DNA from 4 places in the Pseudarthrobacter sp. 05T312 genome. Region 2 is predicted to be linked to each of the others. Evidence: riboswitches for the same ligand, from Rfam matches in the RefSeq annotation. Region 2 holds a riboswitch; each other region holds the start of a gene.
What was found. A riboswitch is a leader RNA that binds a small molecule or an ion and turns the genes downstream of it on or off. The one in region 2 is predicted to bind thiamine pyrophosphate.

Region 1 (7,486 bases), on a different contig from region 2:
TTTTTGCAGCCATTTTCGCCATGGGTGCCCGGACGTCCATTCCCGTGTCACTGCAGTTCCCGCAGCTCGCCTATGAAGGCGGCGGGGGCCTGAACGTGGTCAACGTGACCCTGGTGGATATCCGCGCCTGGGACACGTTCGGTGAGATCAGCGTCCTGGCGCTGGCCGCCACCGGCGTGGCAAGCCTGATCTTCGTGCGCGGACGGGGAGACCGGCTGCAGGCGTCCGCGAGCGTTGCGGCGGGCACAGTGGGCCGGCACCCCGGTGTCGACCCCGGCTCCCGAGACGCTGCGGCGCTGGCCATCAGCCGGAGGTTTGCGGCCTCCACCCGGGACCCCTGGATTGTGGCCGGGCGGACCCTGGCCCCTGAACGCCGCTCGATCATCTTCGAGGTGGTCACGCGGCTGATCTTCCACTCGATGATCATCTTCTCGCTCTACCTGCTGCTGGCAGGGCACAACCTGCCCGGCGGCGGATTCGCCGGTGGCCTCACCGCCGGCCTGGCCCTGACCATCCGCTACCTGGCAGGCGGCCGCTTCGAGCTGCGGGAAGCTGCTCCGTTGAGCCCGGGCGCCCTCCTGGGCATCGGCCTGGCCCTCGCAGCCGCTTCCGGCATGGCGCCGCTGCTGCTGGGCGGGCAGGTGTTCCAGTCCGCCATCATCCAGGTATGGCTGCCCGTGTTCGGGGACATCAAGTTCGTCACCTCCACCATCTTCGATATCGGCGTGTACATCGTGGTGGTGGGCCTGGTGCTTGACGTGCTGCGCAGCCTCGGGGCCGAGATCGATGAACACCTCGAGGACCAGTCCGGGCCCGTCGGACAGGCGCCGGAACCGGGCCAGGAAGCCGACCAGGAGCGTGGCCTTGCCGGGGACGTGCAGGGCGCCGGGGAGCTGGAACAGGAACCGGACGGGATTCCTGCCGAGACCACCGCGAAGGGCCACGCATGAGCGTCAACCTGACCCTGCTGATTGTCATGGGAGCCCTGTACGCCTGCGGCATCTACCTGATCCTGGAACGCAGCCTCACAAGGGTGCTGCTGGGACTGATGCTGCTGGCCAACGCCACCAACCTGCTGATCCTGGCCACCGGGGGATACGCGGGACTGGCGCCGCTCTTCAGCAAGGACACGCCCGCCCAGGAATACAACGATCCGCTGCCGCAGGCCCTGATCCTGACATCGATCGTGATTTCCTTCGCGGTCACCGCCTTCATGCTGGGCATCATCTACCGCACCTGGGTGCTGGCCCGCCAGGACGACATCCAGGACGACGCCGAGGACCTCCGGGTGGCCGAGACCCCCAGCTTCGATGCTGAGGATGACGCCGAAGTCCCCGCGGAAACATCGGAGTTCCCGCTCACCATGCTCGGTTCCGACGGCCGGGATGTCACGGACCGCGGTGCTTCCGGCGGCGAGGCGGACCAGGACGCGGACCGGGTGGCCACGCTTGTGGCCGGCGGCCGGGAAATGCCCGCCGAACATGCTGCCGCGGAGGAAAAGCCCGGTTCCCTCAACGTTGACCACAGCCCGGAAGGAGGCGGAAAGTGAACATCGCAAGCTTTGCCCCGCTCGCCGTCGTACTTCCCATCCTGGGCGCCGCCCTGACCTTCCTGCTGATCCGGCACTCCCGGGCCCAGCGCGCGGTGAGCATCGGCCTGCTGTCACTGACGCTGGCACTCGAATGCCTCCTGCTGGCGTCGGCATGGAACGGCGGCACCGCCGCGGTGACCATCGGCGGCTGGATCCCTCCGTTTGGCATCGTCATGGTGGTGGACCAGTTCTCCTCCCTGATGCTGGTGGTGTCCTCCGCCGTCAGCCTTGCAGTGCTGGTGTACGCCACAGGCCAGGGCATGGCCGACGGCGACCACGACGCGCCGGTATCGATCTTCCACCCCACCTACCTGATCCTGGTGGCCGGGGTGTCCAACGCGTTCCTGTCCGGGGACCTCTTCAACCTCTATGTCGGCTTCGAGATCCTGCTGACTGCAAGCTACGTGCTGATGACCCTGGGCGGCACGGGCCCCCGGATCCGGGCCGGCGTCACCTACGTGGTGGTGTCCGTCGTGTCCTCGGTGCTGTTCCTGATTGCCATCGCCATGGTCTACGGGGCCACCGGAACCGTGAACATGGCGGACCTGGCCGTCAAGCTGGGCGAACTGGACCAAGGCACCAAAACCCTGCTGCACGTGATGCTCCTGGTGGCCTTCGGCATCAAGGCCGCCGTCTTTCCCCTGTCCTTCTGGCTCCCCGACTCCTACCCCACCGCCCCGGCGCCGGTCACTGCCGTGTTTGCAGGCCTGCTGACAAAGGTGGGCGTCTACGCGATGGTCCGCACCGAAACACTGCTCTTCCCCGGAGATACGTTGAACACGCCGTTGATGGTGGTGGCATTGCTGACCATGCTGGTGGGCATCCTGGGCGCCCTGGCCCAAAGCGACATCAAGCGCCTCCTCTCGTTCACCCTGGTCAGCCACATCGGCTACATGGTGTTCGGGCTGGCCATGTCCTCGGCCGTGGGCCTGGCGGCGGCAGTCTTCTACGTGGCCCACCACATCACCATCCAGACCAGCCTCTTCATGGTCACCGGCCTCATCGAACGGCGTGGCGGCAGCTCGTCCGTGGACCGGCTCGGCGGACTCGCCAAGCTCTCACCCATGCTGGCGCTGCTGTTCTTCATCCCCGGCATGAACCTGGCCGGCATCCCGCCGTTCTCCGGGTTCCTGGGCAAGGTAGGCCTGCTGCAGGCCGGCGTGGAGCTGGGCACTCCGCTGGCCTACGCACTGGTGATCGGCGGCGTGGTCACCAGCCTCCTGACGCTGCTGGCCATCGCCAGGGTGTGGAACCGCGCGTTCTGGCGGAAGCCGGAGGACGCCGAGCACCCGGACCCTGTGCTCCTTGCCCCTCCTGCCGCGAGGGTTTCCGGTCCGGGAGCCAAGGTGAACAACACCGTGACCCTCCTGCCGCGGACCATGGTGGGTTCCACGGCCGGCCTCGTGGTGCTCGGTGTCGCCCTGACCGTCTTCGCCGGACCATTGTTCGCTCTTTCCGACCGGGCAGCCCGGGACATGCTTGACCGGACGCCGTACATCCAGGCGGTGCTGGGTGAGGCTACCGCCGTTCCCGCCGCCACCGCCGTGGGAGGAGGACGATGAGCCGCAAACGCATTTCGCTGCGCCAGGAACTGCCGCTCCTGGTCTGGCTGGTGGTTGTGTGGGGCGCCCTCTGGCAGGATTTCAGCCCCGGCAACCTCCTCTTCGGGGCCCTGCTGGCCGTTGGCGTGGCCCGGCTCTTCTACCTCCCGCCGGTGGAACTCAGTGGCCGGTTCAATATCCTCTACGCCGTGCCTTTTGCGCTGGCCTTCGTGGGCAAGGTGGTGGTGGCCAGCGCCCAGGTCCTGTACCTGGCAGCGGTCCGCGGCCCCAAGGTGACCAATGCCGTGGTCGCGGTCAAGCTGCGCAGCCACCAGGACCTGATCGTCACTGCCACGGGACACGTGATTTCCCTGATCCCGGGCTCCCTGGTGGTTGAGGTGGACCGTTCCACGTCCACCCTGTACCTGCACGCACTCAACATCACCTCCGAGAAGGACGTGGAGGGCCTCCGGAACGAGGTCCGTTCCATTGAAGCGGGCCTGATCCGCATCATGGGCACCGCGGATGAACTCGAAGAGGTCCGTATGGAGGCCAGCGCATGATGCACGTTGTCCTGGCTGTCACAGCCGTCATTTTTTCGCTGGCGGCCGCCGGTGCCATTATCCGTATCGCCCGTGGCCCGTCGCTGCTGGACCGGGTGCTGGCTGCGGATGTGCTGCTCGCCATCCTGGCCGGGGCGCTGTGCATCGATATGGCAGTGAACCGGCACCTGAACAACCTGATGCTGGTGGTGGCCATCTCCATCATCGGGTTCATTGGGTCCGTGACCGTGGCCAGGTTCGTGGCCGACAGGAGGGTCAAACCCAATGAATCCTGACTTCTCCGGCCCCGACGCCTGGATCGACCTCGTCTCCGCCGTGTTCATGGTGGTGGGCGCCCTCATGTCCCTGGGTGCCTCGATAGGCCTGCTGCGGTTCCCGGACCTCCTGAGCCGCATGCACGCCGCCACGAAGCCCCAGGTCCTGGGCCTCTTCCTGCTGCTGGCGGCCATCGGGCTGCAGATGCGGACGTGGTGGGTGTGGCCGGTCCTGGTGGTGGCGTGGATCTTCCAGTTGCTCACGGTGCCTGTGTCCGCCCACATGGTGGGCCGTGCCGGCTACCGCACCAAGCACCTGCACCGGGAACTGCTCACCGCCGATGAACTCGAAGCCGTGGTGCAAAAAGCCGCCGCCGAGACTGCCCGGAAGGACAGCCCCGACGACGGCCGGTAACGCCAAGGGCAGGACGCTAGACGATGTCCTGGGTCTTCGCGAAGCGGGTGATGGCGCGCTGGGTTCCGCGGTTGGCCAGGACCTGGATGATGGCACTGACCGACGCCGAGATCAGCGCAAAGGTCAGCGCGGAACGCAGGCTGGTGGGTACGTCCTCGTGCTTGCCGGTGGGCGGCTTCTGTCCGGTGGTCTTTTCCCAGATGGCATTGACCAGCTTGGTGCCGGCGAGGCCTGCGCCGAGGCTCACGGCTGTCCCGAGCAGTTTGATGAGAAGGTTCATTCCAGGTACTCCTTGCGGGCGGAAAACGGACTGCCCCCAGCCTAGCCGGTCATATCCGGGGGATTGGCGCCCGCAGCCCGCAATCCAGCCCTGCCAGGTGTAAACTTGACCACGCCCAACAGGGCACAACAACAAGCGTTACCCACACGAAAAGCAACACTAAAAACGACAGGGGAGCGCCGCCGTCGGGCAACCTGGCATTAGCCGGGCACCGCAGGTGGGCGCTGAGAGTGCGGACAGCCGCAGACCCTCGAACCTGATCCGGTTAGTACCGGCGCAAGGGAGTCGAGTTCTCAAAGTGTCGCGGTTCCACGGCCACAGGCCGCCGGCCGGGTCCACTTTCCCCTCCTGTTTCCCAGGAGGATCACATGAGTACTGCAGCAATCAAGAAGACCACCAGCAAGTCCTGGCGCGTCGTGGACATCGTCGTCGCCGCGCTGGTGGCCATCGCGGGCGGCGTCATTTTCTGGGCCTGGGACCAGGGTGCCGCCGCCCTGTCCGCCCCCATGAACGCCGCCTACCCGCCCCTGACCGGCCTGCTCGCCGGCGGCTGGATGATTCCCGGCGTGCTGGGGATGCTCATCATCCGCAAGCCCGGGGCCGCCCTGTTCTGCGAGACCGTCGCAGCCACCGGCGAGCTGCTGATGGGTTCCCAGTACGGCGCCTCGGTCCTTTTCTCCGGTTTCATCCAGGGGCTGGGCGCGGAAATCATCTTCGCAATCTTCGTGTACCGGAAGTTTAACCTGCCCGTATCGCTGCTGGCCGGCGCCGCGGCCGGATTCTTCTGCGGCCTGAATGATTCGTTCGCACCGTGGGGCTGGAACATCGCCTACTCGGGCGCCGACAAGCTGGCCTACATCGTCCTCACCACCATTTCCGGGGCCATCCTGGCGGGCGCCCTGGCCTGGCTGGCCACCCGAGGCCTGGCACGCACCGGCGTGCTGAGCTCCTTCGCGTCCCGCAAGGCCGCAACGGAGCCCGTCTTCTCCTGATGGCACCCTCCCAGGACTCCGGCGCGGTCCGCCCCGCCGCCGTCACCGCCCGTGGCTGGGGCTGGCGGCATGCCGGCCGGCCCAAACCCGCCGTCCACGGCCTTGACCTGGACATCGCCCCGGGGGAGCGGGTGCTCCTGCTCGGGCCCTCCGGCGCCGGGAAGTCCACGCTGCTGCATGCGCTGGCCGGCGTCCTGGGAGACATCAACGACGACGGCGAGGCAGGCGACGCCGACGAGTCCGGTTCGCTCCTGGTGGACGGAGCCGCGCCCCGTGCCCGGCGCGGCCGCGCCGGGCTGATGCAGCAGGACCCCGAAACGCAGGTGGTCCTTTCCCGGGTGGGGGACGACGTCGCCTTCGGCGCCGAAAACCTCGCCGTGCCCCGCGACGCGATCTGGCCGCGCGTGCACGCGGCGCTTGCCGACGTCGGACTCTCCCACCTCCCGCTGGACCACCCGACGTCGGCCCTGTCCGGCGGCCAAAAGCAGCGCCTGGCGCTCGCCGGCATCCTGGCGATGCGCCCCGGCCTGATCCTGCTGGACGAGCCCACCGCCAACCTGGACCCGGACGGCGTGCTGGAGGTCCGCAACGCAGTGGCCCGCTCCCTGGACAAAACCGGCGCCACGCTGGTGGTGGTGGAGCACCGGGTATCCGTGTGGAAGGACATGGTGGATCGGATCATTGTCCTGCAGCCCGGCTCCGCCAGCGATCCTGCGGTGCTCCTGGACGGGCCCCCGGACCGCGTGCTCGGTGAGGCGCGGACCATGCTGGCCGCGGCCGGCGTGTGGGTGCCCGGGTATGTGCCCGCGACCCGTCCCCGCGCCGCCGTCCCGGCCGCGGGAACGGGGAACCTGTTGCTGGCGGCAGAGCAGCTGGCCGTATCCCGCGAACGCGCCCGCCGGCAGGGCTTTCGGAAAATTCCGCCGGTGCCGGTCCAGGAGGACGTGGCTGCACAGGTCCGCGCCGGGCAGGCCCTGGCCATCACCGGTCCCAACGGCGCCGGCAAGTCCACCTTCGCGTTGACCCTGGCCGGGCTGCTGGAGCCGGTGGCCGGAAAGGTGTCCGCCACCCTGGACCTCAGCCGCGGCGCCGGCATCGACCCCTACAAGTGGAAGGCCGAGCAGCTGATCTCGCGGGTGGGCACGGTGTTCCAGGAGCCGGAACACCAGTTCGTCACCGGGAAGGTGCTGGACGAACTGCAGTTCGGCCCGCGGCACCTGGGCCACGGCGGGGACAAGGTGGACGAACTGCTAGAGCGGCTGCGGCTCACCCAGTTGGTGGACGCCAACCCGTATACGCTCTCCGGCGGGGAAAAGCGGCGCCTCTCGGTGGCCACCGTCCTTGCCGCCAGCCCCCAGGTACTGATCCTCGACGAGCCCACGTTCGGGCAGGACGCCAATACCTGGGCCGAGCTCGCATCATTCCTGTCAGAGCTTTTGGATGCCGGCACGGCGGTGGTTTCCGTGACCCATGACGCCGAGTTCACCGGGGCCCTGGGCGGGACGGAACTGCGGATGGCTGCCGCGGAAGCGGTGGCACCATGAGGCAGCAACTCACCCTGAGCGGCAACCGCGCCCTCCTGGCCCGCGCCAATCCACTCAGCAAGTTCGCGGCGGTCCTGCTCATCACCGCGGTCCTGGCACTGTCCATCGACTGGGTGTCCGCCTCAGTGGCCCTGGTCTTCGAACTGATGCTCTTTCCCCTGGCCGGGCTGACCCTGTCCCTGCTGTGGCAGCGCGGATGGCCGCTGATCCTCGCGGCGGCCATCGGAGGCTGGAGTACCGCCATCCTGGCACCGGACAGCGGAAGGATCCTGCTCGACGTCGGCATCTGGAGCATGAGCGAAGGTT
Region 2 (7,486 bases):
CCCGGACCTTGGTGCCGGACTCCAGCTCGCCGGCGCACCGTGCGGTCACGGCCGGTTCGGCAACCTGGATAATTCCCGAACTGCCGTTTCCATTGCCGTTCTTGCCATTCCCGTTGCCGTTCCCGTTCTGCGGCTTCGACCCGGAAATGACGATCGCATCGAACTCCTGCCCGATGTGGTTCAGCAGCAGTGCCGCTTCCACGGTATCCAGGGCCAGGCGCTCCATCCTTGACGCCAGCTGGTCCGATCCCGCCATGATGCCCGGAAGCAGGGGCAGGGCTTCGCGCGCCCAGCCGGGAACATCGCCGCCGTTGCTCAGGGCCTCGCAGATGACCAGCACGAACCGGTCCACCAGGCGGCGCAGCGGCGCTGTGGTGTGGGCATAGGCGGCGCCGATGGCGGACTGGATGCCGTCCTCGGGGACGGTGCCATCGAAGGCGGTGTAGGACGCGCCGCGGAACAGCATCCCGGCCGAATGCATGATGGCCAACTGGCGCGGGTCGGTGGGATCGAGCGACCGCAGGTATTCGCCGTAGCTGACCTGCCCGTCCCAAGGCCTGCCGAGCACCTCGGTCTGCAGCCGGAAGTGCCGCAGCGACCGTTCGTCAGGGGCGGGCATGGTGCGCAGGATGCCCACTTTGCCCTCCAGCATGAGCTGCGCGGCGGCCATTCCGGTCATCAACGAAATCTGGGCGTTCCAGTCCTCGACAGGAAGCTGCGGAACGGCGTCGATCCGGTAGCCGCCGTCCGGCAGCTGGACGATTTCCTGCTCGGGCATGTTCAGGCTGGCGCCTTCACGCGCCCGTTCCAGTGCCACCCGCTTCAGTCCCACCTCGCGGAGCAGCCGAAGGACGGGAGGGGCGGTCCCGGCGTCGAGGTCGGCCTGGGCGCCCTTGTAGCTGAGCTTGTCGCGGCTGCGGATCCGCGCCCGCCGGACACCCACGCTCAGCACCGTCGCGTCGCCGTCGAGCGTGAAGTCCCAGACGAAAGCCGAACACTCCTGGCCCGGGAGCAGGCTCCCGGCCCCCTCGCTGATCACCTCCGGATGCAGCGGGATCCGCCCGTCCGGGGCGTAGAACGTCTGGCCGCGGCGCCGGGTTTCGGCGTCCAGCGGGCCACCCGGTGCAACGAATGCAGGGACGTCGGCGATGGCGTACAGGACGCGGTAGCCGTTGCCGTCGGGTTCGATGAAGACTGCCTGGTCCAGGTCCGTGGAGGATGCCGGATCGATGGTGACGAATTCGACGGCGGTCAGGTCGTAGGAAGGCAGCTTCAACGCCGCGACGGCGGCCCGGGCGTCTTCCACAGCGTCGGCAGGGTACGGGCCCGGCAGCTCAAGCTCGGTCCGCAGCAGGCCCAACGCCTCTTCCAGGGCGTTCCTGTGGTCATGGACGTTGGGGGCCAACCGATGATGTGACACAAAATTCAGCGTAGCCCCAAGTCCCGGGATTATGCAGGCTCAGCCGTCCAGCGCGCCGAGGAGCGAGGCTGCGGCTGCTGCGGGGTCGGGGGCCTCTGTGATGGCGCGCACCACCACGATGCGGCGGGCACCGGCCTCCACCACCTCGCGGACGTTTCCGTGGTCGATGCCGCCGATGGCAAACCACGGGACGGGATCCCCGGCCTGCCCGGAGGCGCCGGCGGCGTACTGCACCAGTTCAGGCCCGACGGCGGCCCTGCCGGGTTTGGTGGGTGTGGCCCACACCGGCCCCACGCAGAAATAGTCCAGACCGGACGGGCCGCCGGTTGCCGCGAGGGCCGCGTCGACCTGGCCCGTGGTGTGGCTGGAGAGGCCGATGGCGGCGTTGCCGTTGACCAGGGTGCGCGCCGCAGCCAGCGGAAGGTCCTTTTGGCCGATGTGGAACACCGGTGCCCCGGACAGCACGGCGATATCGGCGCGGTCATTGACGGCCCAGAGTTTCCCGTGCCGCACCGCCGTCTCCTTCAAGGCCGCCAGGAGGTCCAGTTCCTCGGCGGCCTCGATGGTCTTGTCGCGCAGCTGGATGATGTCCACGCCCCCGGCAAACGCGGCGTCCACGAACTCCGCAAAGTCGCCGCGCGCAGCGCGCGCATCGGTGCACAGGTACAGGCGGGCTGCCTTCAGGGCATCGTTGTGGCCCGCGTTGGCAACTTCGGCCGTGCCGGCCGGGATTGCTGGAGCGTGGGGGCCCGGGGGCAGGGAGGAAGCGGACACATTCATGCCTGCAAGCCTAGTTCCTCTAAACTGGGCTGGTACTGCGGGAGCCCGCGGCAGCTGTCACAAAGCGCCGGGCTGAGAGGGCGTCAGAGCCGACCGCTTGACCTGATCCGGTTAATGCCGGCGTAGGGAAGGAACCATATGAGCACCCCCGTTGACCATCGCGCCGGGCCGCCCGGTGCTCCCCGTTCCACGGTCCACGCAGACGTCGCCGTCATCGGCGGCGGGGTGGTGGGCCATGGCATCGCCTGGGAGGCGCAGTGCTCCGGCCGCTCCGTGGCCCTGATCGATGACGCACCCGGAAGCGGCGCAAGCTGGGCCGCCGCAGGGATGCTGGCCCCCGTCAGCGAACTGCACTACCAGGAGGAGGACCTCCTGGAACTGATGCTTGACGCGTCCTCCCGCTGGCCCGGTTTCGCCGCAGGCATCGCAGGAGCCACCGGCGCGGATTCCGGATACCTGACGACGCCGACACTCGCCGTGGGTGCCGACGCCGCGGACCGCCGCGCCCTGATGGACCTCCGCGCCGTACAGCAGGCCAACGGACTTGCCGTGGAACCCCTGACGGTGAGGGAAGCCCGCCAACGCGAGCCGCTCCTCAGCCCCGCCATCGCCTGCGCCCTGGACACTCCCGCGGACCACCAGGTAGATCCGCGCCGCCTGGTGGCTGCCCTGCGGCGGGCCCTCGCCGGCGCCGTCCGCGGGAAGCCTGGCCTGGCCGCGGCAGGGGCGGTGGATGGGTATGCCGTGCCGGACCGGGCTGGCGGACTGCTGTGGGAGGGCGGAAGCGTCGTCGGCACCTCCCTTGCCGGTGGCGGCACCGTCCTGGCAACGGAGACCATTGTGGCCAACGGCCTGCAGGCAGGGGACCTTGGCGGCCTGCCCGGCGGCCTCGACCTGCCCCTGCGCCCGGTACACGGCGACATCCTCCGCCTCGCCGTTCCGCCTCACCTCCAGCCCCTGGTGACGTCCACCGTGCGCGGGCTGGTGCACGGCGTCCCCGTCTACATCGTTCCCCGGCAGGACGGAACCGTGGTCATCGGAGCCACCCAGCGCGAGGACGCCCTGTCCGATGCCGTGAGCGCCGGAGGCGTCTACCAGCTGCTGCGCGATGCCCAGGCGCTGGTTCCCGCCGTCGCCGAACTGGAACTGCTCGAGTGCACCGCCCGGGCCCGGCCCGGAACCCCCGACAATGCACCGCTGCTGGGCCGTGTGCCGGCGGCCGACGGATCCGCCGGCAATCAGGCCGGGCACGTCCCGGGACTCATCATCGCCACCGGGTTCTTCCGGCACGGGGTGCTGCTCACTCCCGCGGCCGCGGCCATCTGCGCCGGGTTGCTGGAGGGGCATGCCGACCCGCGCTGGGCGCCTTTCAGCCCGGAGCGCTTCTCGCGTCCGGCCGCCGCCGGCACAAACCACCACATCAAGGAGACAGCGTGAACATCACCCTGAACGGAAACACCCACACGGTGGCGGACGGCACCTCCATCACCACGCTCGTCAGCCAGGTCACCGGACGCCCGCTGGCACCCAACGGCCAGGCGACGGACGGCGGGAAGCTGGGGGTCGCCGTCGCCCATAATGCCCAGGTGGTGCCGCGGAGCCAATGGTTCGCCACGGCGCTCGCCGAGGGCGACGACATTGAACTTGTCACGGCAGTACAGGGAGGCTGACACCATGACCGAAACCAGCACCATCAACCCGGCCGGGAATCCCGGCGCCGCCGACGCCCTGGTGATTGACGGCGTCGCCCTCGGATCCCGGCTGATCATGGGCACCGGCGGGGCACCCAGCCTGGACGGCCTGGGCGCTGCACTCCTGGCCTCCGGCACCGCCCTGACCACCGTGGCCATGCGCCGGTACTCCACCGCGGAAACCGGCTCGCTGTTCCAGCTGTTGGTGGACCACGGGATCCGCGTGCTGCCCAACACTGCAGGCTGCTTCACGGCCAGGGATGCCGTCCTCACGGCGGAGCTTGCCCGGGAGGCGCTGGAGACCGACTGGGTGAAGCTGGAAGTCATTGCCGATGAGCAGACCCTGCTGCCCGATGCCGTGGAACTGGTGGACGCCACGGAGCAGCTGGTCAACCGGGGGTTCAAGGTCTTCGCCTACACCAACGACGACCCCGTACTTGCCCTGCGGCTGGAGAACCTGGGCGCCACCGCCGTCATGCCGCTCGGAGCCCCGATCGGCACCGGCCTGGGAATCCTGAACCCGCACAACATCGAGCTCATCGTGTCCCGTGCCTCGGTGCCGGTGGTGCTGGACGCCGGCATCGGCACGGCATCGGACGCGGCCCTGGCCATGGAGCTGGGCTGCGACGCCGTCCTGCTCGCCACGGCCGTGACGCGGGCGCAGAACCCCGCACTCATGGGGGAGGCGTTCAAGCATGCAGTGCTCGCCGGCAGGATGGCCCGGGCAGCCGGGCGCATCCCGCGACGGGAGCATGCCCTGGCCTCGTCCGCGATGGAAGGCCGGGCGGAGTTCCTTTGACACCGGGACATACGCGTGTGGCCACCACCCTGCCGGGTGGTGGCCACACGCGTATGTCCTGCCCTGCAGGTGGTCAGCGCCGCAGGATGACAGTCAGGCGTTCCGTATCGCGCCGGGCACGGGTGCGGCCCAGGTAGACGACGGCGGCGATGGCCGCGGCGACGCCCAGGACCATCGGCAGGACCCAGGGAAGCCAGGTGGTTCCCGGCAGGTAGCCGAAGCCCGCGGTCATCAGGATGATCCAGGCCAACGCCGCGACGCCCACGGCAACACCGGCCGGCAACGCCGCGCCGTATTTGGAGTGCCGCTTGTCATTGGCCCAGACGACGAAGCCTGCCGCGACGGTTGCCAGCACCACGATGGTCAGCGAAAGCATGGATCTCCTTGAAGAACGGCAGGCCTGCAGCAGGCCGCGACTAGAACTGGCCGAAACCTACGCGGCGGACCTCTTCGGCACCGATTTCCACGTAGGCAAGCGCGTTGCCCGGAACAATGATCAGGCGTCCCTTGTCATCCTTCAGGCGCAGCTCGCTGCCCTCGTTAATGGCTTCGCCAACAACCTTGGCCACAGTCTCCGCATCCTGGGTTGATTCCAGCACGATTTCGCGGCCAACGTTCTGAACGCCGATCTTAATCTCCAAGGGGGCCTCCCAGCCTGTGAAAGTTCTCGTGTTTCTCTACGAGGTGTTGTCTTATTTGTAGTCTAGGACTCTTTGGGGAAGCGAGAGATTCCGCGCCAAGCTAAACGGTAGATGAGGTCGCTGGCCACATCGAGGTCCAGGTTGCCGTCCGTTTCCAGCCAGTACCGGGCGCTGACCTGCGCCATTCCGGCCAGGCCCCGGCCCAGGAGCTGCGCTTCCAGATGGGGCAGCTTGGTGTCCTCCCCAATGACCCGGGCAATGGCGTCGGCGAAGGTCCGGTTGAACGTTTCCAGCCGCGAACTGACATCGGGGTCGTTAATCAGGTCGGACTCGAACACCAGGCGGTGGGCCTGGTCGTCATTGGCGATGAAGTGGAAATAGGCGCGCATGACTGCCTGGACGCGTTCATCGTTGTCCGTGGTGGAGTTCAGGGCGCCCAGCATCAGTTCGGTCAGTGAGGCCAAGTGGCTTTCCAGCAGGGCGAGGTAGAGGTCGCGCTTGGAAGGAAAGTGCTGGTACAACACCGGTTTGCTCACATGGGCGGTTTCTGCAATCTCATCCATCGCAGCGCCGTGGTAGCCGTTGGCTACGAACACCTCCTGGGCCGCAGCGAGGAGTTGTGCGCGGCGCTCATCCCGGGGCAGCCGGGCGGACCGCTGGCCTGCGGGGCGGGAGGGAGTTTGGGGTGCGGCGGAGGTCGGACGGTCAGCCCGTGCTTCAGGGACCACAGTTGTCCTTCTTTCCATTGCAGTTACCCTTCACTTTACTGCGGGGTAATATGACCCGGCGGTATCCCGGGGCATACATTGAAGTATGGCTTCGTCTTTCACCGCAAATGTTGCGTCACCCTCCCTGGATCCCCTGGTGGAACCGGCCGCCGACCTGACACCCGCCGAGGTCGAACGATACTCCCGGCACCTGATCATTCCCGAGATCGGCGCCCTCGGGCAGCGGCGGCTCAAGAACGCCAAGGTGCTGGTGATCGGCGCCGGCGGACTGGGGGCACCCGCGCTGCTCTACCTCGCCGCGGCCGGTGTGGGAACGATCGGAATCATCGACGACGACGTCGTGGACCTGAGCAACCTGCAGCGCCAGGTGATTCACGGCGTCAGCGACGTGGGCCGCCCCAAGATCGAATCGGCGCGCGATGCCATTGCCGAGCTGAATCCGCTGGTGGACGTCCGGCTGCACAATGTGCGCCTGGACTCATCCAATGCCCTGGAGCTGTTCAGCGGGTACGACCTCATTCTTGACGGAGCCGACAACTTCGCCACCCGTTACCTGGTGAACGATGCCGCCGCCATCCTGGGCAAGCCCTACGTGTGGGGCTCCATCTTCCGTTTCGACGGCCAGGTCAGCGTGTTCTGGGAGAAGCACGGACCCACCTACCGGGACCTGTACCCGGAGGCCCCGCCTGCCGGTTCCGTCCCGTCCTGTGGCGAGGGCGGGGTCTTTGGCATGTTGTGCGCCGCCGTGGGATCGCTCATGGTGACCGAAGCGGTGAAGCTGATCACCGGCGTCGGGCGCTCCTTGCTGGGCCGCGTGGCCTTGTTTGACGCGCTGGGCGGCAGTTGGCGTGAAATCCGAGTGTCGAAGGACCCGGCCGCCGACCCCATTACCGAACTCACCGACTACGAGGCCTTCTGCGGCATCGCCCCGGCCGCCGCGTCGGACACCGAACACACGGTCACCGCCACCCAACTCGCCACCATGCTGGCCTCGCGCAAGGCCGGGCTCAAGGACTTCGAACTGGTGGACGTCAGGGAATCGGGGGAGTACGACATCGTCCGGATCGACGGAGCCAAACTGATTCCGCAGGGACGCATCCTGGCCGGCGAGGCCTGGGAGGAACTTCCGCAGGACCGGGACATCGTGTTCCACTGCAAGGCCGGTACACGGTCCGCGAACGTGCTGGCGGCCGCCCGGGAAGCCGGCTACCAGCGGGTCAGCCATCTCGACGGCGGGATCCTGGCCTGGGTGCGCGACGTCGAACCCCAGAAGCCGGTCTACTGACCCGGACGCCCCATCACCTTTGGCGGCTTTTTAAGAAACGCCCCATCACTTCCCTGAAGAAAGTGATGGGGCGTTTCCGATTTAGGGGCAAATGGTGATGGGGCGTCGGGGAGGGAGAACCTCAGGCAGTCTCGCGGCCCTT
Region 3 (7,486 bases), on a different contig from region 2:
AAGTCCTGCGATGTCGACGGTGACATTGGGCCGTGCCTCGTAGATGGCAGCAACCACCCCCATGGGCACATTGACCTGGCGGAGGCGAAGCCCGTTGGGGAGGGTCTGTCCGCGTACCACGTTGCCCACGGGGTCCGGGAGGCCGGCCAGGTTTTCAAGGGCCGCCACGAGTCCGGCGACGCGGGCGTCGGTGAGGGTGAGCCGGTCCAGGAGGGCAGCGGAGGTCCCGTTGGCCTTGCCCCGCTGCACGTCCATGGCGTTGGCGGCGAGAATGGCGGGGACGTTCTCCTGCAGGGCGGCGCCCACCGCACGGAGGGCACGGTCCTTCCAGGCCCGGTTGGCGGTGGCCATCTTGCGGGCGGCGTGGCGGGCGCGGTCGGTGATGGCGTGGACCGCGGACTCCACCTCGGCGACGGACAGGGGTGCCTGGGCCGATGCCGGTTCAGCTGCGGGACCCGGCTGCGCCTGCGCAGCGGTGGGTCCGGAATGTTCAGCAGCGTGGATCAGGGCGTCAGTCATGATCCAAGTTTAGGCGAGGTGGCAGCTCAGACCAGCACCAGGTCGTCTACATGAACAACTTCACGGTTGTAGCCGCTGCCCATTTCCTCGCCCAGCTCATGCGTTGACCGTCCCAGCATCCGCGGCAGTTCCTCGGATGAGTAGTTCACCAGCCCGCGGGCAATGATGGTGCCGTCGGCTCCGGCCAGCTCAACGGCGTCGCCGGCTTCAAAGTCGCCATGCACCGCGGAGATGCCAGCCGGCAGGAGGGACGTGCGGTGGTGCCGCACAGCGCGGACCGCCCCCTCGTCCAGGACCAGCCGGCCCTGCACCGACGCAACGTGCGCCAGCCACAGGAGTCGGACAGGTTTGCGGGAGCCGTTGACGGAGAACCAGGTGCCTACGTCCTCGCCGTTCAAGGCCGCGGCTGCGTTGGGCGTGGACGTCACCAGGGCGTGGATTCCCGATCCTGCCGCCATGCCGGCAGCCTCCACTTTGGTCATCATGCCCCCGGTACCCACGCCGGCCTTGCCGGACTTGCCAATGGACACGCCCTCGAGGTCGTGCGCGCCGGTGACCAGCGGAATGCGCCGGGCACCCTGGGCGGGCGGCCCGTCATAGAGGGAGTCGACGTCGGACAGCAGTACGAGCGCATCGGCGCGCACCAGGTGGGCCACCAGGGCGGCCAGCCGGTCGTTGTCGCCGAAGCGGATCTCGTGGGTGGCTACGGTGTCGTTTTCGTTGACTACCGGGACCACCCCGAGGTTCAGCAGCCGGTCCATGGCGCGGAGGGCATTGGTGTGCTGGCTGCGCCGCATCAGGTCTTCTGCCGTCAGCAGGACCTGGCTGACGGTGACGCCGTGGGCACCGAAGGCCTGGGTGTACCGGGCCATCAGAAGCCCCTGGCCCACGCTGGCCGCGGCCTGCTGGGTGGCCAGGTCCCGGGGCCGTTTGGCCAGGCCAAGCGGCGCAAGGCCTGCCGCGATGGCCCCTGAGGAAACCAGGATGATCTCGGCGCCGGCATTGCGTTTCGCCGCCAGGGCGTCAGCGAGGGCGGTCAGTGACTCCTCCGAGATGCCGCCCTTGATGCTGGTCAGCGAGGAGGAGCCTACCTTGACCACGATCCGGCGGGCCCCGGCCAGCGCGCTCCTGTCCCCCGCAGGCACGCCGGGTACTGCTGTCATGCCCCTAGAGGTCATCGTCCGCTTCCAGTCCGCTTTCCTTGACGGTCTGGGCGGCACGGCGGCCGCTGACGGACTCGGTCCAGATTCCGGCTTTCCGCTCCGCTTCGAGCTCCGCGCGGGCGGCAGCCTTGGCGTCGCGGCGCTCCTGCTGCTCTTCGCGCTTCTGGCTGCGGGTGGGGCGGTCGCCGATATCGGCGAACCGGACGTCGGTGCCGCGCGGCGAGGCCAGGAGCTCAGCTCCTGCCATCATGGTGGGCTCCCAGTCGAACACCACGCCGTCGTCCTCGCCAATGACCACCGTGTCACCGGGCTTGGCGCCCTGCTTGAACAGTTCGGTTTCAACGCCCAGCCGGGCGAGCCGGTCCGCCAGGTAGCCGATGGCCTCTTCGTTGGTGAAGTCGGTTTGCTTGACCCAGCGCACGGGCTTTTCGCCCAGGACGCGGAACAGCGGTTCCAGGTTCTTTTCCTCGCGGCGGATCTTGAACCCGGTTTCGTTGACGGCACGCGGCCGCAGCACGGCCGGCTGCACCTTGGGCGGGGCCGCAGCCACGGCATCCCGGGCCGCCTTGACGATCTCCGCCATGGCGAAGCCGAGCTGGCGCAGGCCTTCATGGCTCGTGGCGGATACTTCGAAGACGCGGTATCCGCGGGATTCGAGTTCCGGACGCACGAACTCAGCCATGTCCTTGCCATCGGGCAGGTCCACCTTGTTCAGCGCGACCAGCCGCGGGCGGTGGTTCAGGGGAACCACTTCCCCGTCCTGGCCGGCATAGCTCATGTCGACGGCGTACTTCTCGAGCTCACCTTCGATGATGGCGAGGTCCGTGAGCGGGTCACGGTCGGATTCCAGGGTGCCGCAGTCGAGTACGTGGACCAGGGCCGCGCAGCGCTCAACGTGGCGCAGGAAGTTATGGCCCAGTCCCCGTCCCTCGCTGGCGCCTTCGATGAGGCCGGGAACATCGGCGATGGTGAACCGCACTTCGCCGGCCTGCACCACGCCCAGGTTGGGAACCAGGGTGGTGAACGGGTAGTCGGCGATCTTGGGGCGCGCAGCGGACATGGCCGCGATCAGGCTGGACTTGCCGGCGGACGGGAAGCCCACCAGGGCGATATCGGCAATGGACTTCAGTTCCAAGACGACGTCCCGGGAATCCCCTTCGATGCCGAGCAGCGCGAAGCCCGGGGCGCGGCGCTTCTGTGAGGACAGGGCAGCGTTGCCGAGTCCGCCCAGGCCGCCGGCGGCTGCCACGAACTCGGCGCCTTCTCCCACGAGGTCGGCGAGGACTTCGCCGTCCTTGGTTTTGACAACCGTGCCGTCCGGTACGGGCAGGATCAGGGTCTCGCCGTTCTTGCCGCCGCGCCAGTCGCCCATGCCGGGGCCGCCGTTGCTCGCGTGCCGGTGCGGTGCGTGGTGGTAGTCGAGGAGGGTGGTGGTCTGGTGGTCCACGCGAAGGATCACGTCGCCGCCGTTGCCGCCGTTCCCGCCGTCGGGACCGCCGAGGGGCTTGAACTTCTCGCGGTGGACGGAGACGCAACCATGGCCGCCGGTTCCGCCGGATACATGCAGTACTACCCGGTCTACAAAGCTGGCCACGTGGATCTCCTCAGATGCTGTTTATGGGGCGCCCGGGGACGCCACATCGATTGTAATGCTGTTAAAAGAACAGTGGAGCGGACCCTCAGGCCCGCTCCACCGCTTCAGAACTGGTTGTTACTCTGCAGCTGCAGCAGCAACGATGTTGACCACGCGACGACCGCGGCGGGTGCCGAATTCAACGGCGCCCGGGGTCAGTGCGAACAGGGTGTCGTCACCGCCACGGCCAACGCCGGCGCCGGGGTGGAAGTGGGTGCCGCGCTGGCGGACGATGATCTCGCCTGCGGAAACGACCTGGCCGCCGAAGCGCTTGACGCCGAGGTACTGAGCGTTGGAATCGCGACCGTTGCGAGTGGAGCTCGCGCCCTTTTTATGTGCCATCTGAAATGCCTGCCTCTAAATTCTGGGGAATCTGTTGAAATACCTGAACAGTAACCGGTGGTTACTTAATGCCGGTGATCTTGACCTTGGTCAGTTCCTGGCGGTGACCCTGGCGCTTCTTGTAGCCGGTCTTGTTCTTGAACTTCTGGATGACAATCTTAGGACCACGCAGGTCCTGGAGGATTTCAGCCGTAACAGTTACCTTGGCCAGGTCAGCGGCGGCGGAGGTGACCTTGTCACCATCAACCAGGAGCAGTGCGGGCAGCTCGATGGTGCTGCCGGCTCCACCGGCGACGCGGTTCAGGGTAACGAAGTCTCCAACGGAAACCTTCTCTTGGCGGCCGCCTGCGCGGACAATCGCGTACACCACTTGGGAACTCACTTCTCTCGACGTTTATTACAAAATTTGCGTGCGGAACCGACTCAAAAAAGTCAGGGTTCCCGCTGTGCCTCAACGCCGTGGGGTCATAACCCAAGTGTTGGCGTAAGCACCGAAGATCTAGAATACGCTAAATCCATCTACGGCCGCAAATGAGGCTGGTTCCGGCGGCCCGGGTGTGGTAGTAACCACACTCCGGCAGGCAGCACCGCAACCATGAACTCCATCATAGCGGCGGTGCTGCCCGCAGGAGTCAGGAATGGAGCCTCGGCGCGTCGAAGAATTCCACTTCCAGGCGGCAGGACTGCTTGAACGCGGTCACCATGGCCTCCCGCTCGGCGTCCGAGGCCTTCCGGCCAGCTGCGTCCACGATGGCGATGGCGCGGCGCGTTGCTTCGGCAAATCCTTCGTCGGCATACGTCCGCAGCCAGGCCGCGTAGGCGTGCCCCTCCGGCTCCAAGGAGGCAACAAACTGGCCGTGCAGCTTTTCGCCCACCTCGGCGTAGAGCCAGAAGCAGGGAAGGACGGCGGCGGCCAGGACGGCGTAGCTGCCCGACGCCGACGCTGCGGTGAGGTGGTCCACGTAGGCCTTGGTGACGGGGCCGAGGCCGTTCTGGGCGGGCCGGGTGCTGAGCCAGGAACGGTGCAGTTCCGACTCCACCTCCAGGCACTGCTGCGAGGACCCGGCCCAGAACAGCTGTTCCGCTTCCGAGGGAGCCAGGGCGCTGGCGCGGGCCAACACCCGGGAGTATCCGTTCAGGTACAGGGCATCCTGGGCCAGGTAGTAGGCGAAGTCCTTCTCGGGAAGGTCCCCGGCGGCCAGGCCGTGAATGAAGTCCAGGGCGTAGATGTCCGCGAGGTCCTGTTGGGCTTCTGCCCAGAGCCGTGCAGCGAAGCCGCCTTCCGCGGGGGCAGGCCGCACATGGTGGAAGTGGTGCACCGGCCCGTTTCCCTGGCCCACCTCGAGCTGCTCCGAGTTTTCAAGGGCGCCTGCCAGCCATGGCTTGACCGTCCGGAGGGATGCCTCCCAGTCGCCCAAGCGAGCCTGGACGGTGGCCATCGCGGAAGACAGGGAACAGCCGGTGCCGTGGCTGTTGCGGGTGTTGATGCGGTTTCCCGGCACCTCCACCACTTCCTGTGCGAGGAGGCCAGCCGTATTGACCAGCGCATCCGGGCAGTCCGCACCCGCCAGGTGACCGCCCTTGACCAGGATGGTGGCGCCGGTGGCGTCCGCCAGGTGCCGCCCCTGCTCCAGCGCGGCCGCCCAGCTGTCGGCAGGGTCCGCACCCACCAGCATGGCAAGCTCCGGCAGGTTGGGAGTGATGAGGTTGGCCAGGGGCAGCAGGTCCCGGAGCGCGGCCTCGGCGGACTCCTCCAGCAGCCTGTCGCCGCTGGTGGCCACCATGACCGGGTCCAGGACCACGACGGCGGGACGGACCTTCTCCAGCCAGTGCCGGACGGTGCGGATCACGGCCTCGTCCCCCAGCATGCCGATCTTGACGGCGTCGATCGAGATGTCATCGCTGACCGCGTCCAGCTGCTGGGCGAGGAAAGCCACGGGAGGAACGTGGACGGACTGCACGCCGCGGGTGTTCTGTGCCGTCAGGGCGGTAATGGCAGCCATGCCGTATCCGCCGTGGGCGGCAATGCTTTTCAGGTCGGCCTGGATGCCTGCGCCCCCGGACGGGTCGGAGCCGGCGATGGACAGGACCCGCGGGACGTCCCGGCCGGTGGGCAGCCCGGTGCGGACGGAGGAGGCAGCTGGCAGGGGCATGGAAAGGGTCGAAGACAAGAGACATCCCTTCGCCGGTACTAGCCGGACAGGTTCAACGGGTCTGGATCTCAGCCGGCCTGCTGCGCGGCACCCCGTGTCGGTTCCTACCCTAGCCCGTGCGCCGCAGCCGGGGAAAAGGGTGACAACGGCCGCCGCAGAATAGACCGCCCCGGAACAGCAGGAATCCCCGCCCCGCACGGTCCACCCGGAAATCCCGGTGGACCGATGCGCAGGACGGGGATTCCTGGCTGGACGCTCCTGTGGCTAGAGTTCCGAGGCAGGCACCCCGACGCCGAGGATGATGGGTTCCTCGGCCGCCTTGCGCGGTTCCGGCTGGTCCTTCGCCGGTTCGGGGGCCTTGGCTGCGTGCGAGTGCCCACCGGCATCAGCCTGGACGTTTTCATGGTGCTGGACAGCGGTCTCGTTGGCGGAACCCTGGGCACGGCTGGCGGCCCGGTGGCGCCGGGGCCGGCGTTGCCGGGACTGCTCCAGCGTGTGGTCCGAATAGTCCTTTTCAGGCGACGCCTCAGGAGCGGCACCGGCGCGGCCTTCTGCCGTCCCGCCGTCGGCCTGCCCTTCCGGCGCGACCTCTCCTGCTGCCTGCACGGCCTCTGCCTGCCTGGCAGGGGCGTTCTCCACGGGGGAAGCCGGCTGGCCCAGGTGGGCGAATGCTTCCGCAAGCCGGTCCAGCGTCAGGGCAGGCTTCGGATGCTGTTCCCCGGCGTGCTCCACGAACGGAAGAGGGACTTCCTCGCCGCCGAACGTGAGGACGGCTGCGGGACGTGCCGGGGCATCGGCGTCGTGCGTCTCCTCAACGGGTACCGGCGCAGGCTCCACGGACGGCACCTGCCGGGCTGCCGCCACCTCGTCGTCGTGCAGGTGGGCTGCATGGGCGGCAGCGGCGATGTTTGCGAGGGCAAGCCTGGTGGCCTCCGCCTTGGCGTGCCGCTCGGCGTCGGACGGGTCCGGCTGGACGGTGTGGACATGCACGGCAGGTGCCGGGGCAGCCTCGGGCTGCTGGCCGCCGCGTCCGCGCCGCCGCTTGCGTTCGGTCCGGACACCGGGCTGGCCGTTGTCGTTCCGCTGCGCTTCCGGGCGCGTTTCCGCCCGGGCTTCGGGCCGGTTGTCGGTGCGCTGGACGTGGTGCTCGGCCGCCACGATGTTGGCCCGGCGGTGCTCCACGGGATCGTCATGGGTCACGACGCCCCGGCCGGCGCAGGCCTCGCACTGCTCGCCGAACACTTCGAGCAGGCCGGTGCCCATGCGCTTGCGGGTCATCTGGACCAGGCCGAGTGAGGTCACTTCGGCAACCTGGTGCTTGGTCCGGTCCCGGCCCAGGCACTCCACCAGGCGGCGCAGGACCAGGTCGCGGTTGGATTCGAGCACCATGTCGATGAAGTCGATCACGATGATGCCGCCGATGTCGCGAAGCCGGAGCTGGCGCACCACTTCCTCGGCCGCTTCGAGGTTGTTCTTGGTGACGGTTTCCTCAAGGTTGCCGCCGCTGCCGGTGAACTTGCCCGTGTTGACGTCCACAACGGTCATGGCCTCGGTGCGGTCGATCACCAAGGAGCCGCCGGAGGGCAGGAAGACCTTCCGTTCGAGGGCCTTGTGGATCTGCTCGTCGATGCGCCAGGCCGAGAAGATGTCCTGGTCCTTGGTCCACTTCTCGAGCC
Region 4 (7,486 bases), on a different contig from region 2:
GTTTCCGGGGCGGCGGCTTCGTCCGAGTTCAGTTCGAAGAGGCCGTCCGGCGGGGTAAGGAGAATGAAGCCTTCGCCGGGGTTTACTTCCGGGACGATCTGCTCCACGAACGGGATGAGGACCTCTTCGCCGGCCGGGGTGGTGACCACCAGGAGGTCCTGGACCGGCATGGTGTTCAGCGCTGTCACCTTGCCCACCACCTGCGGGCCCACCCGGGCCTCCAGGCCGACCAGTTCGTGCTCGTACCAGCCTTCGTCGTCGTCTTCCTCCAGCTCTTCGGTCTCGATGAAGAGCTTGGCACCGCGAAGGGTTTCGGCCCTGTTGCGGTCTGCCACTTCCTCGAAGCCAAGCAGCAGGATGTCCTTGTTCCAGCGCGCGCTGCTCAAGGTCAGCGGACCGGACGCTGCGGGCTCCACCACGAATTCCGTTCCGGGGACAAACCTGTCCTCCGGGGCGTCGGTCAGCACCTGGACGGTGACTTCCCCGCGAATGCCGTGCGGCTTGCCAATCCGTGCCACCTGAAGCTGCATCTGTTCCTCTGTTCCGGGTTGTGGTGGTGCTAGTGAAGCTATGTGCTTGGAAAGAACTCCGGCCCCTCCACCTGGTGGTGGAGGGGCCGGAACAAAACTGAATATTGCCGAGCGCTCAGCGGCGGCGGTCGGTGTCGACGACGTCGACCCTTACCGGTTCGCCGCCGGCCAGTGCTGCCACCACGGTGCGCAGTGCGCGTGCCGTGCGGCCCTGGCGGCCGATCACCCGTCCGAGGTCGTCCTGGTGAACGCGCACCTCGAGGGTGTCCCCGCGGCGGTTGCTCTTTGAACTGACCTTGACGTCGTCCGGGGAATCAACGATTCCGCGGACCAGGTGCTCCAGCGCTTCTGCCAGCAATTTACTCAGCCTCGGTGGTCTCAGCTTCGGCGTCGGCCGGGGCCTCGGCAGCGTCAGACTTGGAGGCCTTCTTGGTGATGGCTTCCGGGATGATGACCGAGCCCTTCTCCGGAGCAACGAAAGCTTCCTTCGCGACCTTGGTCTTGAGGGTGCCTTCCTGGCCCGGCAGGCCCTTGAACTTCTGCCAGTCACCGGTGATCTTCAGGATCGCGGCAACCTGCTCGGACGGCTGGGCGCCGACGGAGAGCCAGTACTGGGCACGCTCGGAGTTGACCTCGATGAACGAGGGCTCTTCGGTGGGGTGGTACTTGCCGATCTCCTCGATGGCGCGGCCATCACGCTTGGTGCGTGAGTCCGCGACGACGATGCGGTAGTACGGGGCGCGCATCTTGCCGAAGCGCTTAAGGCGAATCTTTACGGCCACTTTTGTGGTCACTCCTGTTTCAGAAAAAGGGGTGAACCCGGCTTTCTGCACCCGTGGGGCGGGCCGTACTTGCGGGCTCGAAGGACAGGATCCGGACGCGGAGAGAGGGGCCACGCAGATCGAGTACCTGTTTATTGTGCCAGATGAACGCCGTTATTTCGACTTGGCGCGGGCGCCGGTGACACTGCGCGAAGGTTTCCCGGGCGCGGCCGGGAGGGTCAGGCGGACCAAACGTAGAGTCCAGTCCGCTCGGAATCGTTGATTCCGGCGGCAAGCGCCGCGAGCTGCTGCACGTAGGTCCGCGCCTGGGCGGCAGCGAACGGCATGTCCTCCTGGCCGGCCCACTGCTCGGCAACATCGTCGAGGACGTTTCCCTCGCCTTCGGTTTCGTAGGTGAGGAGGTCCGCCAGGGCGCGGACCATGGCCGGCGGGACGGCGAGGAGGGAGTCGCTTGCGACGTCCACCATGGTCAGCTCGTAGTCGGCTCCGCCGGCATGGACGGCCGTCCCGGCAAGATCGCCGAGCTGTTCCAGTTCAAAATCGGTGATTCCCTCGATCCGCACCGCAGCAGTGTCCGCCGCGGAGGCGCTGCGGCCTTCATCAAGGAGGCCGGCATGTTTCAGCGCGGCGTCATGGGTGGCGACAAAGATCTCGGTGAAGCCCATGGCTGGTGTCCTTCTTCCGTTGACGGAGCTGCCCGCCGGACACTTCCTGCCGCCCGGCCGTACGGAATCAGCCTAGTAGCTGCAGGGGCGCCCTTGCACGCCGGACCGGCCTCCCGCGAAGTGGCGCGGGAGGCCCAGCGGTCAGCGGACGGCGACGCGGATCCGGTTGCGCCACGGATCTTCGAACCGAAGCTCCGAGCCCGTGTGGTGAGCCGGCACCCCGGCAACCTTGAGGCGGTCAGTCAGGGCGCCGACGTCGTCCCCCGACGGAACCTCGATCAGCACCTCACCCAGCCCAAGGGTGTCCTTGCGCGGACCTGCGCCGCGGCTGTTCCAGACGTTCATGGCCATGTGGTGGTGGTAGCGGCCCGCGGAAACGAACAATGCCTGCCCGTGCCAGCCCGCGGTCTTTTCGAACCCGAGGGTCCCCACGTAGAAGTCCCGGGCGGTCTGCACATCGCCAACCTGGAGGTGGACGTGGCCCACGCCGGCCGCTGTTTGCCGCTGCCCCTCCAGGGACTCCTCGGTAAGGTACTGCTCGAGGTAGCGCTGCGGCGGGAGCGCCAGGCTGTCCATGACCACGTCGGTCCCGTTCCAGGACCAGTTGCTGCGGGGACGGTCCCAGTACAGTTCGATGCCGTTGCCCTCGGGGTCGGTGAAGTAGAAGGCTTCGCTGACCAAATGGTCGGCGCTGCCGGTGAAGGCCCGCGGCTCGTACTGGGCTGCAGTGGCGACGGTGGCGGCGAGGGAAGCCTGGTCCTCGAAGAGCAGCGCGGTGTGGAACAGGCCTGCCTCTCCCCTGCCGGGAAGGTGCAGTCCGGGAGCCGGCGCGAGGTGGACCAACGGCCTGCCGAGGCGGCCAAGGTAGAGCCCGCCATCCTGCTCGGCGACCACCTCAAGGCCCAGTGCGCGCTGGTAGTAGTCGGTCATGACCTTCATGTCGCCCACCTTGAGCATCACGGTGCCCATGGCGAGGTCGGCAGGAAGAAGATCCTGGCTGCTGGCTGATGCGGTCATTGAAGGCTCCTTGCATTGGCGGCCGTCCCGTTGGCGGCCTGTCACACTTTAAAATTACTTGAAGCTTCAATTTATTCCAAGTCCCGGTGAGCCGTTTGTCAGCGAATGATCCGCCCGCCCAGCACCACGTGCTCCAGGGCCGTAATGGTCTCCCGCGCCGCCCGCGGGTCTTCCCGGCACACGACGACGTCGGCGCGGGCCCCTTCCTCCACTCCGTCCGCTCCCAGCCACGTTCGTGCTGCCCAGCAGGCGGAGTCGAGGGCCGCGTCCATGGGCAGGCCGGCGCCGTGCAGGGCCAGGATTTCGTCCGTGATCCTGCCGTGCCGGATCACGCTGCCGGCGTCGGTACCGGCAAAAATGCGGACCCCCGCGGCATGGGCTTCCGCCACCCGCTCCATCCTGCGTTCCCAGAGGGCGCGCATGTGGGCGGCATACCGCGGGAACTTGGGCTCCGCCTGCGCAGCAATGTCGGGGAAGGTGGCGATATTGATGAGCGTGGGCACGATCGGTACACCTTGCTCCACGAACCGGGGCACGTGGCGGGGCAGCAGCCCGGTAGCGTGCTCGACGCAGTCAATGCCTGCGTCCAGCACCTGGTCCAGGGTGTCTTCGGCGAAGCAGTGCGCTGTCACCCGGGCCCCTTCGTCGTGTGCGGCCCGGACGGCATCGCGTACGACGTCGGCAGGAAACGACGGCGACAAGTCGCCTGCGCCGCGGTCAATCCAGTCCCCCACGAGCTTGACCCAGCCGTCGCCGTCGCGCGCCTGCTTGCGGACGGCCTCCACGAGGCCCCCGGGCTCCACTTCCTCGGCGAACCCCCGCAGGTAGCGGCGCGTCCGGGCGATATGGCGCCCGGCCCGGATCAACACCGGGAAGTCCCTGCCGCCCTGCATCCAGCGGGTATCTGCCGGCGAACCCGCGTCCCGGACCAGCAAGGTTCCGGCGTTGAGGTCCGCGCGCGCCTGGTCCCTGGCGGCCGCGGGTTCGACCGGACCAGCGGCACCCAGCCCAATGTGGCAGTGCGCGTCCACGAAGCCCGGGAGCACCCAGCCGTCCAAAATCCGGTCCGGAGCAGCCGCCGGCCTGCTGAACGTAAGCCTGCCGTCCACGGACCAGAGCCCGTGCCGCACCCTGTCCGGTGCAGTGAGGACGGGGCCTCGGAAGTGGATGATGTCTGCCATGGGGCTCCTTTCGATGCCCGGTCAGGCTAGCACCGGAATTATGACAAGGGCGCTCCAGGTGCCTGTGGTAGCTTCGTTCCTGACCACACGGGTGCCCTTGCAGGGGCTGAGATCGGGCTGACGCAGCCTGCGACCGTTGAACCTGTCCGGGTAATGCCGGCGAAGGAAGTGAGTATTCCCTTGAGTACGCAAAACACCCAGTTGAACCCTGCCCTCCAACCGTCCGACGGGGAGCCCGGCGACGCTTCAGTGCCGCCGGTAACCCAGTCGCTGAAGTCGCATTCACTCGCCTACGTTGCGGATGAGGCGTCCGGGATCCGGGTACCGGTGACCGAAATTGCCCTTGAGCCGTCCCCCAACGGCCAGCCGAACGCACCCTTCCGGACCTACCGGACCGCCGGACCCGGCAGCGACCCCGTCCGCGGCCTGCAGCCCTTCCGCTCCGAGTGGATCGCGGCACGGGCTGACACCGAGCCCTACGGCGGCCGGGAGCGCAACCTGCTCGACGACGGCCGCTCGGCCGTGCGCCGCGGCGCCGCCTCCGCGGAGTGGAAAGGTGCGCAGCCGGTGCCCCGCCGCGCCGTCGACGGCCGGACGGTGACGCAGATGCACTATGCCCGGCAGGGAATCGTCACGCAGGAAATGCGGTTCGTGGCCCTGCGCGAAAACTGCGATGTGGAGTTGGTGCGCAGCGAAGTGGCTGCCGGCCGCGCCATCATTCCCAACAACATCAACCATCCGGAATCCGAACCCATGATCATCGGCAAGGCCTTCCTGGTGAAGATCAACGCGAACATCGGCAACTCCGCCGTGACGAGTTCAATCGCCGAGGAAGTGGACAAGCTGCAGTGGGCCACCCAGTGGGGCGCCGACACCGTCATGGACCTCTCCACCGGCGACGACATCCACACCACGCGGGAGTGGATCCTCCGCAACTCCCCCGTGCCGATCGGGACGGTGCCGATCTACCAGGCGCTGGAAAAGGTCAACGGCGAGGCCAACGCCCTCACTTGGGAGATCTTCCGCGACACCGTGATCGAACAGTGCGAGCAGGGCGTGGACTACATGACCATCCACGCCGGCGTGCTGCTGCGGTATGTCCCGCTGACGGCCAACCGGGTGACCGGCATCGTCTCGCGCGGCGGCTCGATCATGGCCGGCTGGTGCCTGGCCCACCACCAGGAGAACTTCCTGTACACGCACTTCGATGAGCTCTGCGAAATCTTCGCCAAATACGACGTCGCCTTCTCGCTGGGCGACGGCCTCCGCCCCGGCTCCACGGCGGACGCCAACGACGCCGCCCAGTTCGCCGAACTGGACACCCTCGCCGAACTGACGCAGCGGGCCTGGGAATACGACGTGCAGGTGATGGTGGAAGGGCCAGGCCACGTTCCCTTCCACCTGGTCCGCGAGAACGTGGAGCGGCAGCAGGAACTGTGCAAGGGTGCGCCCTTCTATACCCTGGGGCCCCTGGTGACGGATGTGGCGCCGGGGTATGACCACATCACCTCGGCCATTGGCGCCACCGAAATCGCCCGGTACGGCACTGCCATGCTTTGCTACGTCACGCCGAAGGAACACCTGGGCCTGCCCAACAAGGACGACGTGAAAACGGGGGTGATCACCTACAAGATCGCAGCGCACGCCGCAGACCTGGCCAAGGGCCACCCCGGGGCGCATGAGCGCGATGATGCCCTGTCCAAGGCAAGGTTCGAGTTCCGCTGGCGTGACCAGTTCGCGCTGTCCTTGGACCCCGTGACCGCGGAGTCGTTCCACGATGAGACGCTGCCGGCCGAACCGGCCAAGACGGCGCACTTTTGTTCCATGTGTGGTCCGAAGTTCTGCTCCATGCGGATCAGCCAGGACATCCGGGACGAATACGGGTCCGCGGAGGCGCAGGCTGCGCTGGCGGACATGGCCTCCGGCATGCGGGAGAAGAGCGAGGAGTTCCTGGCAGCCGGCGGCAAGGTGTACCTGCCGGAGCTGCGGGTCCCCGCCGAAGGCTAGGACGCCCGGGCGGGCTGGCTCCTGCTGACCCCACTGATGAACTGGCGGATGGCCCGGTCCCCGTCCAGGGAGTCCTGGGGCCGGTGCCCTCCCGCGGCAACGCGGTGCAGGGCACCGGTTTCCCGGAGGTACCCGGCAATTTCCTCATAAAGCGGCTCCCACCCTCCGGTGAGCACCAGGGTGGGGACGCCCGGAACAATGTGCAGCGGCGCTTCCCACGAAGGCTCCTGGAGCCGCAGCCGCCGCGCGGACCGTTTCTCCTCGGCGGTGGCAGGCTGCTGGAGGTCGGTGGCGTAGATCCTGCGCACGAACTCGCGCTGGAAGTCGTCATCGCTGAGTTGGTGGCGGACGTCGAACAGTGGCTGCATCAGGCTGATGTGGGCGGCCGTGGCCGGCAGTTCCGCGGTCAGGGACAGGCAGGCGGGCTCCACCAGGGTCAGGGAAAAGACCAGGTCGGGGCGTTCAACGGCGGCCATCATGGCTGCGATGGCACCCTGGGCGTGTGCCACCACGTGTCCGCCGGCAGCGCCGCGGCCGTCGTCCCCCAGGGACCGCAGGATGATTGCGGTGTCTTCCGCGAACGAAGATTCCACCGGCTCCGCGACGGCATCGTAGCCGTGCCGGCGGAGGAACAGGGCGTCATAGGACAGTGCCATGCCGTGCTGGCGGGGCCACGCGGCGGCACCGAAACTTCCGGCGCCGTGCACGAAAACTACCCTCTGCTTGAACATGTCCCAACCCTATTCCACGCTGCCGACATCCCAACGAAAAAGCGCCAGGTGTCGTCTTGAGCGGTCAAGACGGCACCTGGCGCTTCCTGATGCCGGGGAACTCCTATTTGCCCAGGAACTTGTCGAAGCCCTTGGGAAGGTTCAGCGAGGACGGGTCGAAGTCGCCGCCCTGCTGGCCGAACGCAGCACCGGTGGGAAGCGCCTTGGCGGCGTTGGCACGGCGGGCTTCCGCCTCCTTGCGCTCCTGTGCCGCCTTGGCGGGGTTGCCGGATTTTGCCTTCTTCTTCGGTGCGTTCTTTGCGTTCTTCCGCGCGCCGCCCCCGGCTCCGGGCATGCCGGGCATTCCGGGCATCCCCGGCATGCCGCCCTGGGCCATCTTCTTCATCATCTTCTGGGCCTGGGCGAAGCGCTCCAGCAGGCCGTTGACCTCGGACACGTGGACACCGGAGCCACGGGCAATACGTGCCCGGCGCGAGCCGTTGATGATCTTGGGCGCCAGGCGCTCGTGCGGGGTCATGGACCGGACGATCGCTTCTACGCGGTCGATTTCCCGCTCGTCGAACTGTTCCAGCT

Region 1: another riboswitch for thiamine pyrophosphate. It lies ahead of AC1DIP_RS05640 (ECF transporter S component); the one in region 2 lies ahead of AC1DIP_RS03345 (FAD-dependent oxidoreductase).
Region 3: another riboswitch for thiamine pyrophosphate. It lies ahead of thiD (bifunctional hydroxymethylpyrimidine kinase/phosphomethylpyrimidine kinase); the one in region 2 lies ahead of AC1DIP_RS03345 (FAD-dependent oxidoreductase).
Region 4: another riboswitch for thiamine pyrophosphate. It lies ahead of thiC (phosphomethylpyrimidine synthase ThiC); the one in region 2 lies ahead of AC1DIP_RS03345 (FAD-dependent oxidoreductase).

The regions. Positions count from the first base shown of each region.
Region 1 is NZ_JBFTLY010000002.1:327,038-334,523, reverse strand. Features, by position in the region: gene AC1DIP_RS05675 (Na+/H+ antiporter subunit A) at 1-950, shown strand, start outside; gene AC1DIP_RS05670 (Na(+)/H(+) antiporter subunit C) at 947-1,549, shown strand; gene AC1DIP_RS05665 (Na+/H+ antiporter subunit D) at 1,546-3,153, shown strand; gene AC1DIP_RS05660 (Na+/H+ antiporter subunit E) at 3,150-3,695, shown strand; gene AC1DIP_RS05655 (MrpF/PhaF family protein) at 3,692-3,970, shown strand; gene mnhG (monovalent cation/H(+) antiporter subunit G) at 3,960-4,364, shown strand; gene AC1DIP_RS05645 (DUF4235 domain-containing protein) at 4,381-4,644, opposite strand; TPP riboswitch at 4,805-4,945, shown strand; gene AC1DIP_RS05640 (ECF transporter S component) at 5,013-5,636, shown strand; gene AC1DIP_RS05635 (ABC transporter ATP-binding protein) at 5,636-7,180, shown strand; gene AC1DIP_RS05630 (energy-coupling factor transporter transmembrane component T family protein) at 7,177-7,486, shown strand, end outside.
Region 2 is NZ_JBFTLY010000001.1:656,214-663,699, forward strand. Features, by position in the region: gene AC1DIP_RS03335 (RNB domain-containing ribonuclease) at 1-1,420, opposite strand, end outside; gene thiE (thiamine phosphate synthase) at 1,460-2,200, opposite strand; TPP riboswitch at 2,228-2,346, shown strand; gene AC1DIP_RS03345 (FAD-dependent oxidoreductase) at 2,339-3,637, shown strand; gene thiS (sulfur carrier protein ThiS) at 3,634-3,870, shown strand; gene AC1DIP_RS03355 (thiazole synthase) at 3,875-4,690, shown strand; gene AC1DIP_RS03360 (hypothetical protein) at 4,764-5,066, opposite strand; gene AC1DIP_RS03365 (DUF3107 domain-containing protein) at 5,107-5,331, opposite strand; gene AC1DIP_RS03370 (TetR/AcrR family transcriptional regulator) at 5,394-6,059, opposite strand; gene moeB (molybdopterin-synthase adenylyltransferase MoeB) at 6,145-7,344, shown strand; gene AC1DIP_RS03380 (glutamyl-tRNA reductase) at 7,466-7,486, opposite strand, start outside.
Region 3 is NZ_JBFTLY010000004.1:217,335-224,820, forward strand. Features, by position in the region: gene AC1DIP_RS08725 (glutamate-5-semialdehyde dehydrogenase) at 1-519, opposite strand, end outside; gene proB (glutamate 5-kinase) at 546-1,682, opposite strand; gene obgE (GTPase ObgE) at 1,687-3,276, opposite strand; gene rpmA (50S ribosomal protein L27) at 3,394-3,657, opposite strand; gene rplU (50S ribosomal protein L21) at 3,719-4,027, opposite strand; gene thiD (bifunctional hydroxymethylpyrimidine kinase/phosphomethylpyrimidine kinase) at 4,290-5,810, opposite strand; TPP riboswitch at 5,818-5,915, opposite strand; gene AC1DIP_RS08755 (Rne/Rng family ribonuclease) at 6,075-7,486, opposite strand, start outside.
Region 4 is NZ_JBFTLY010000003.1:204,756-212,241, forward strand. Features, by position in the region: gene rimM (ribosome maturation factor RimM) at 1-530, opposite strand, end outside; gene AC1DIP_RS06970 (RNA-binding protein) at 646-888, opposite strand; gene rpsP (30S ribosomal protein S16) at 890-1,312, opposite strand; gene AC1DIP_RS06980 (hypothetical protein) at 1,531-1,977, opposite strand; gene AC1DIP_RS06985 (VOC family protein) at 2,119-2,994, opposite strand; gene AC1DIP_RS06990 (amidohydrolase family protein) at 3,093-4,175, opposite strand; TPP riboswitch at 4,253-4,360, shown strand; gene thiC (phosphomethylpyrimidine synthase ThiC) at 4,356-6,182, shown strand; gene AC1DIP_RS07000 (alpha/beta fold hydrolase) at 6,179-6,913, opposite strand; gene ffh (signal recognition particle protein) at 7,017-7,486, opposite strand, start outside.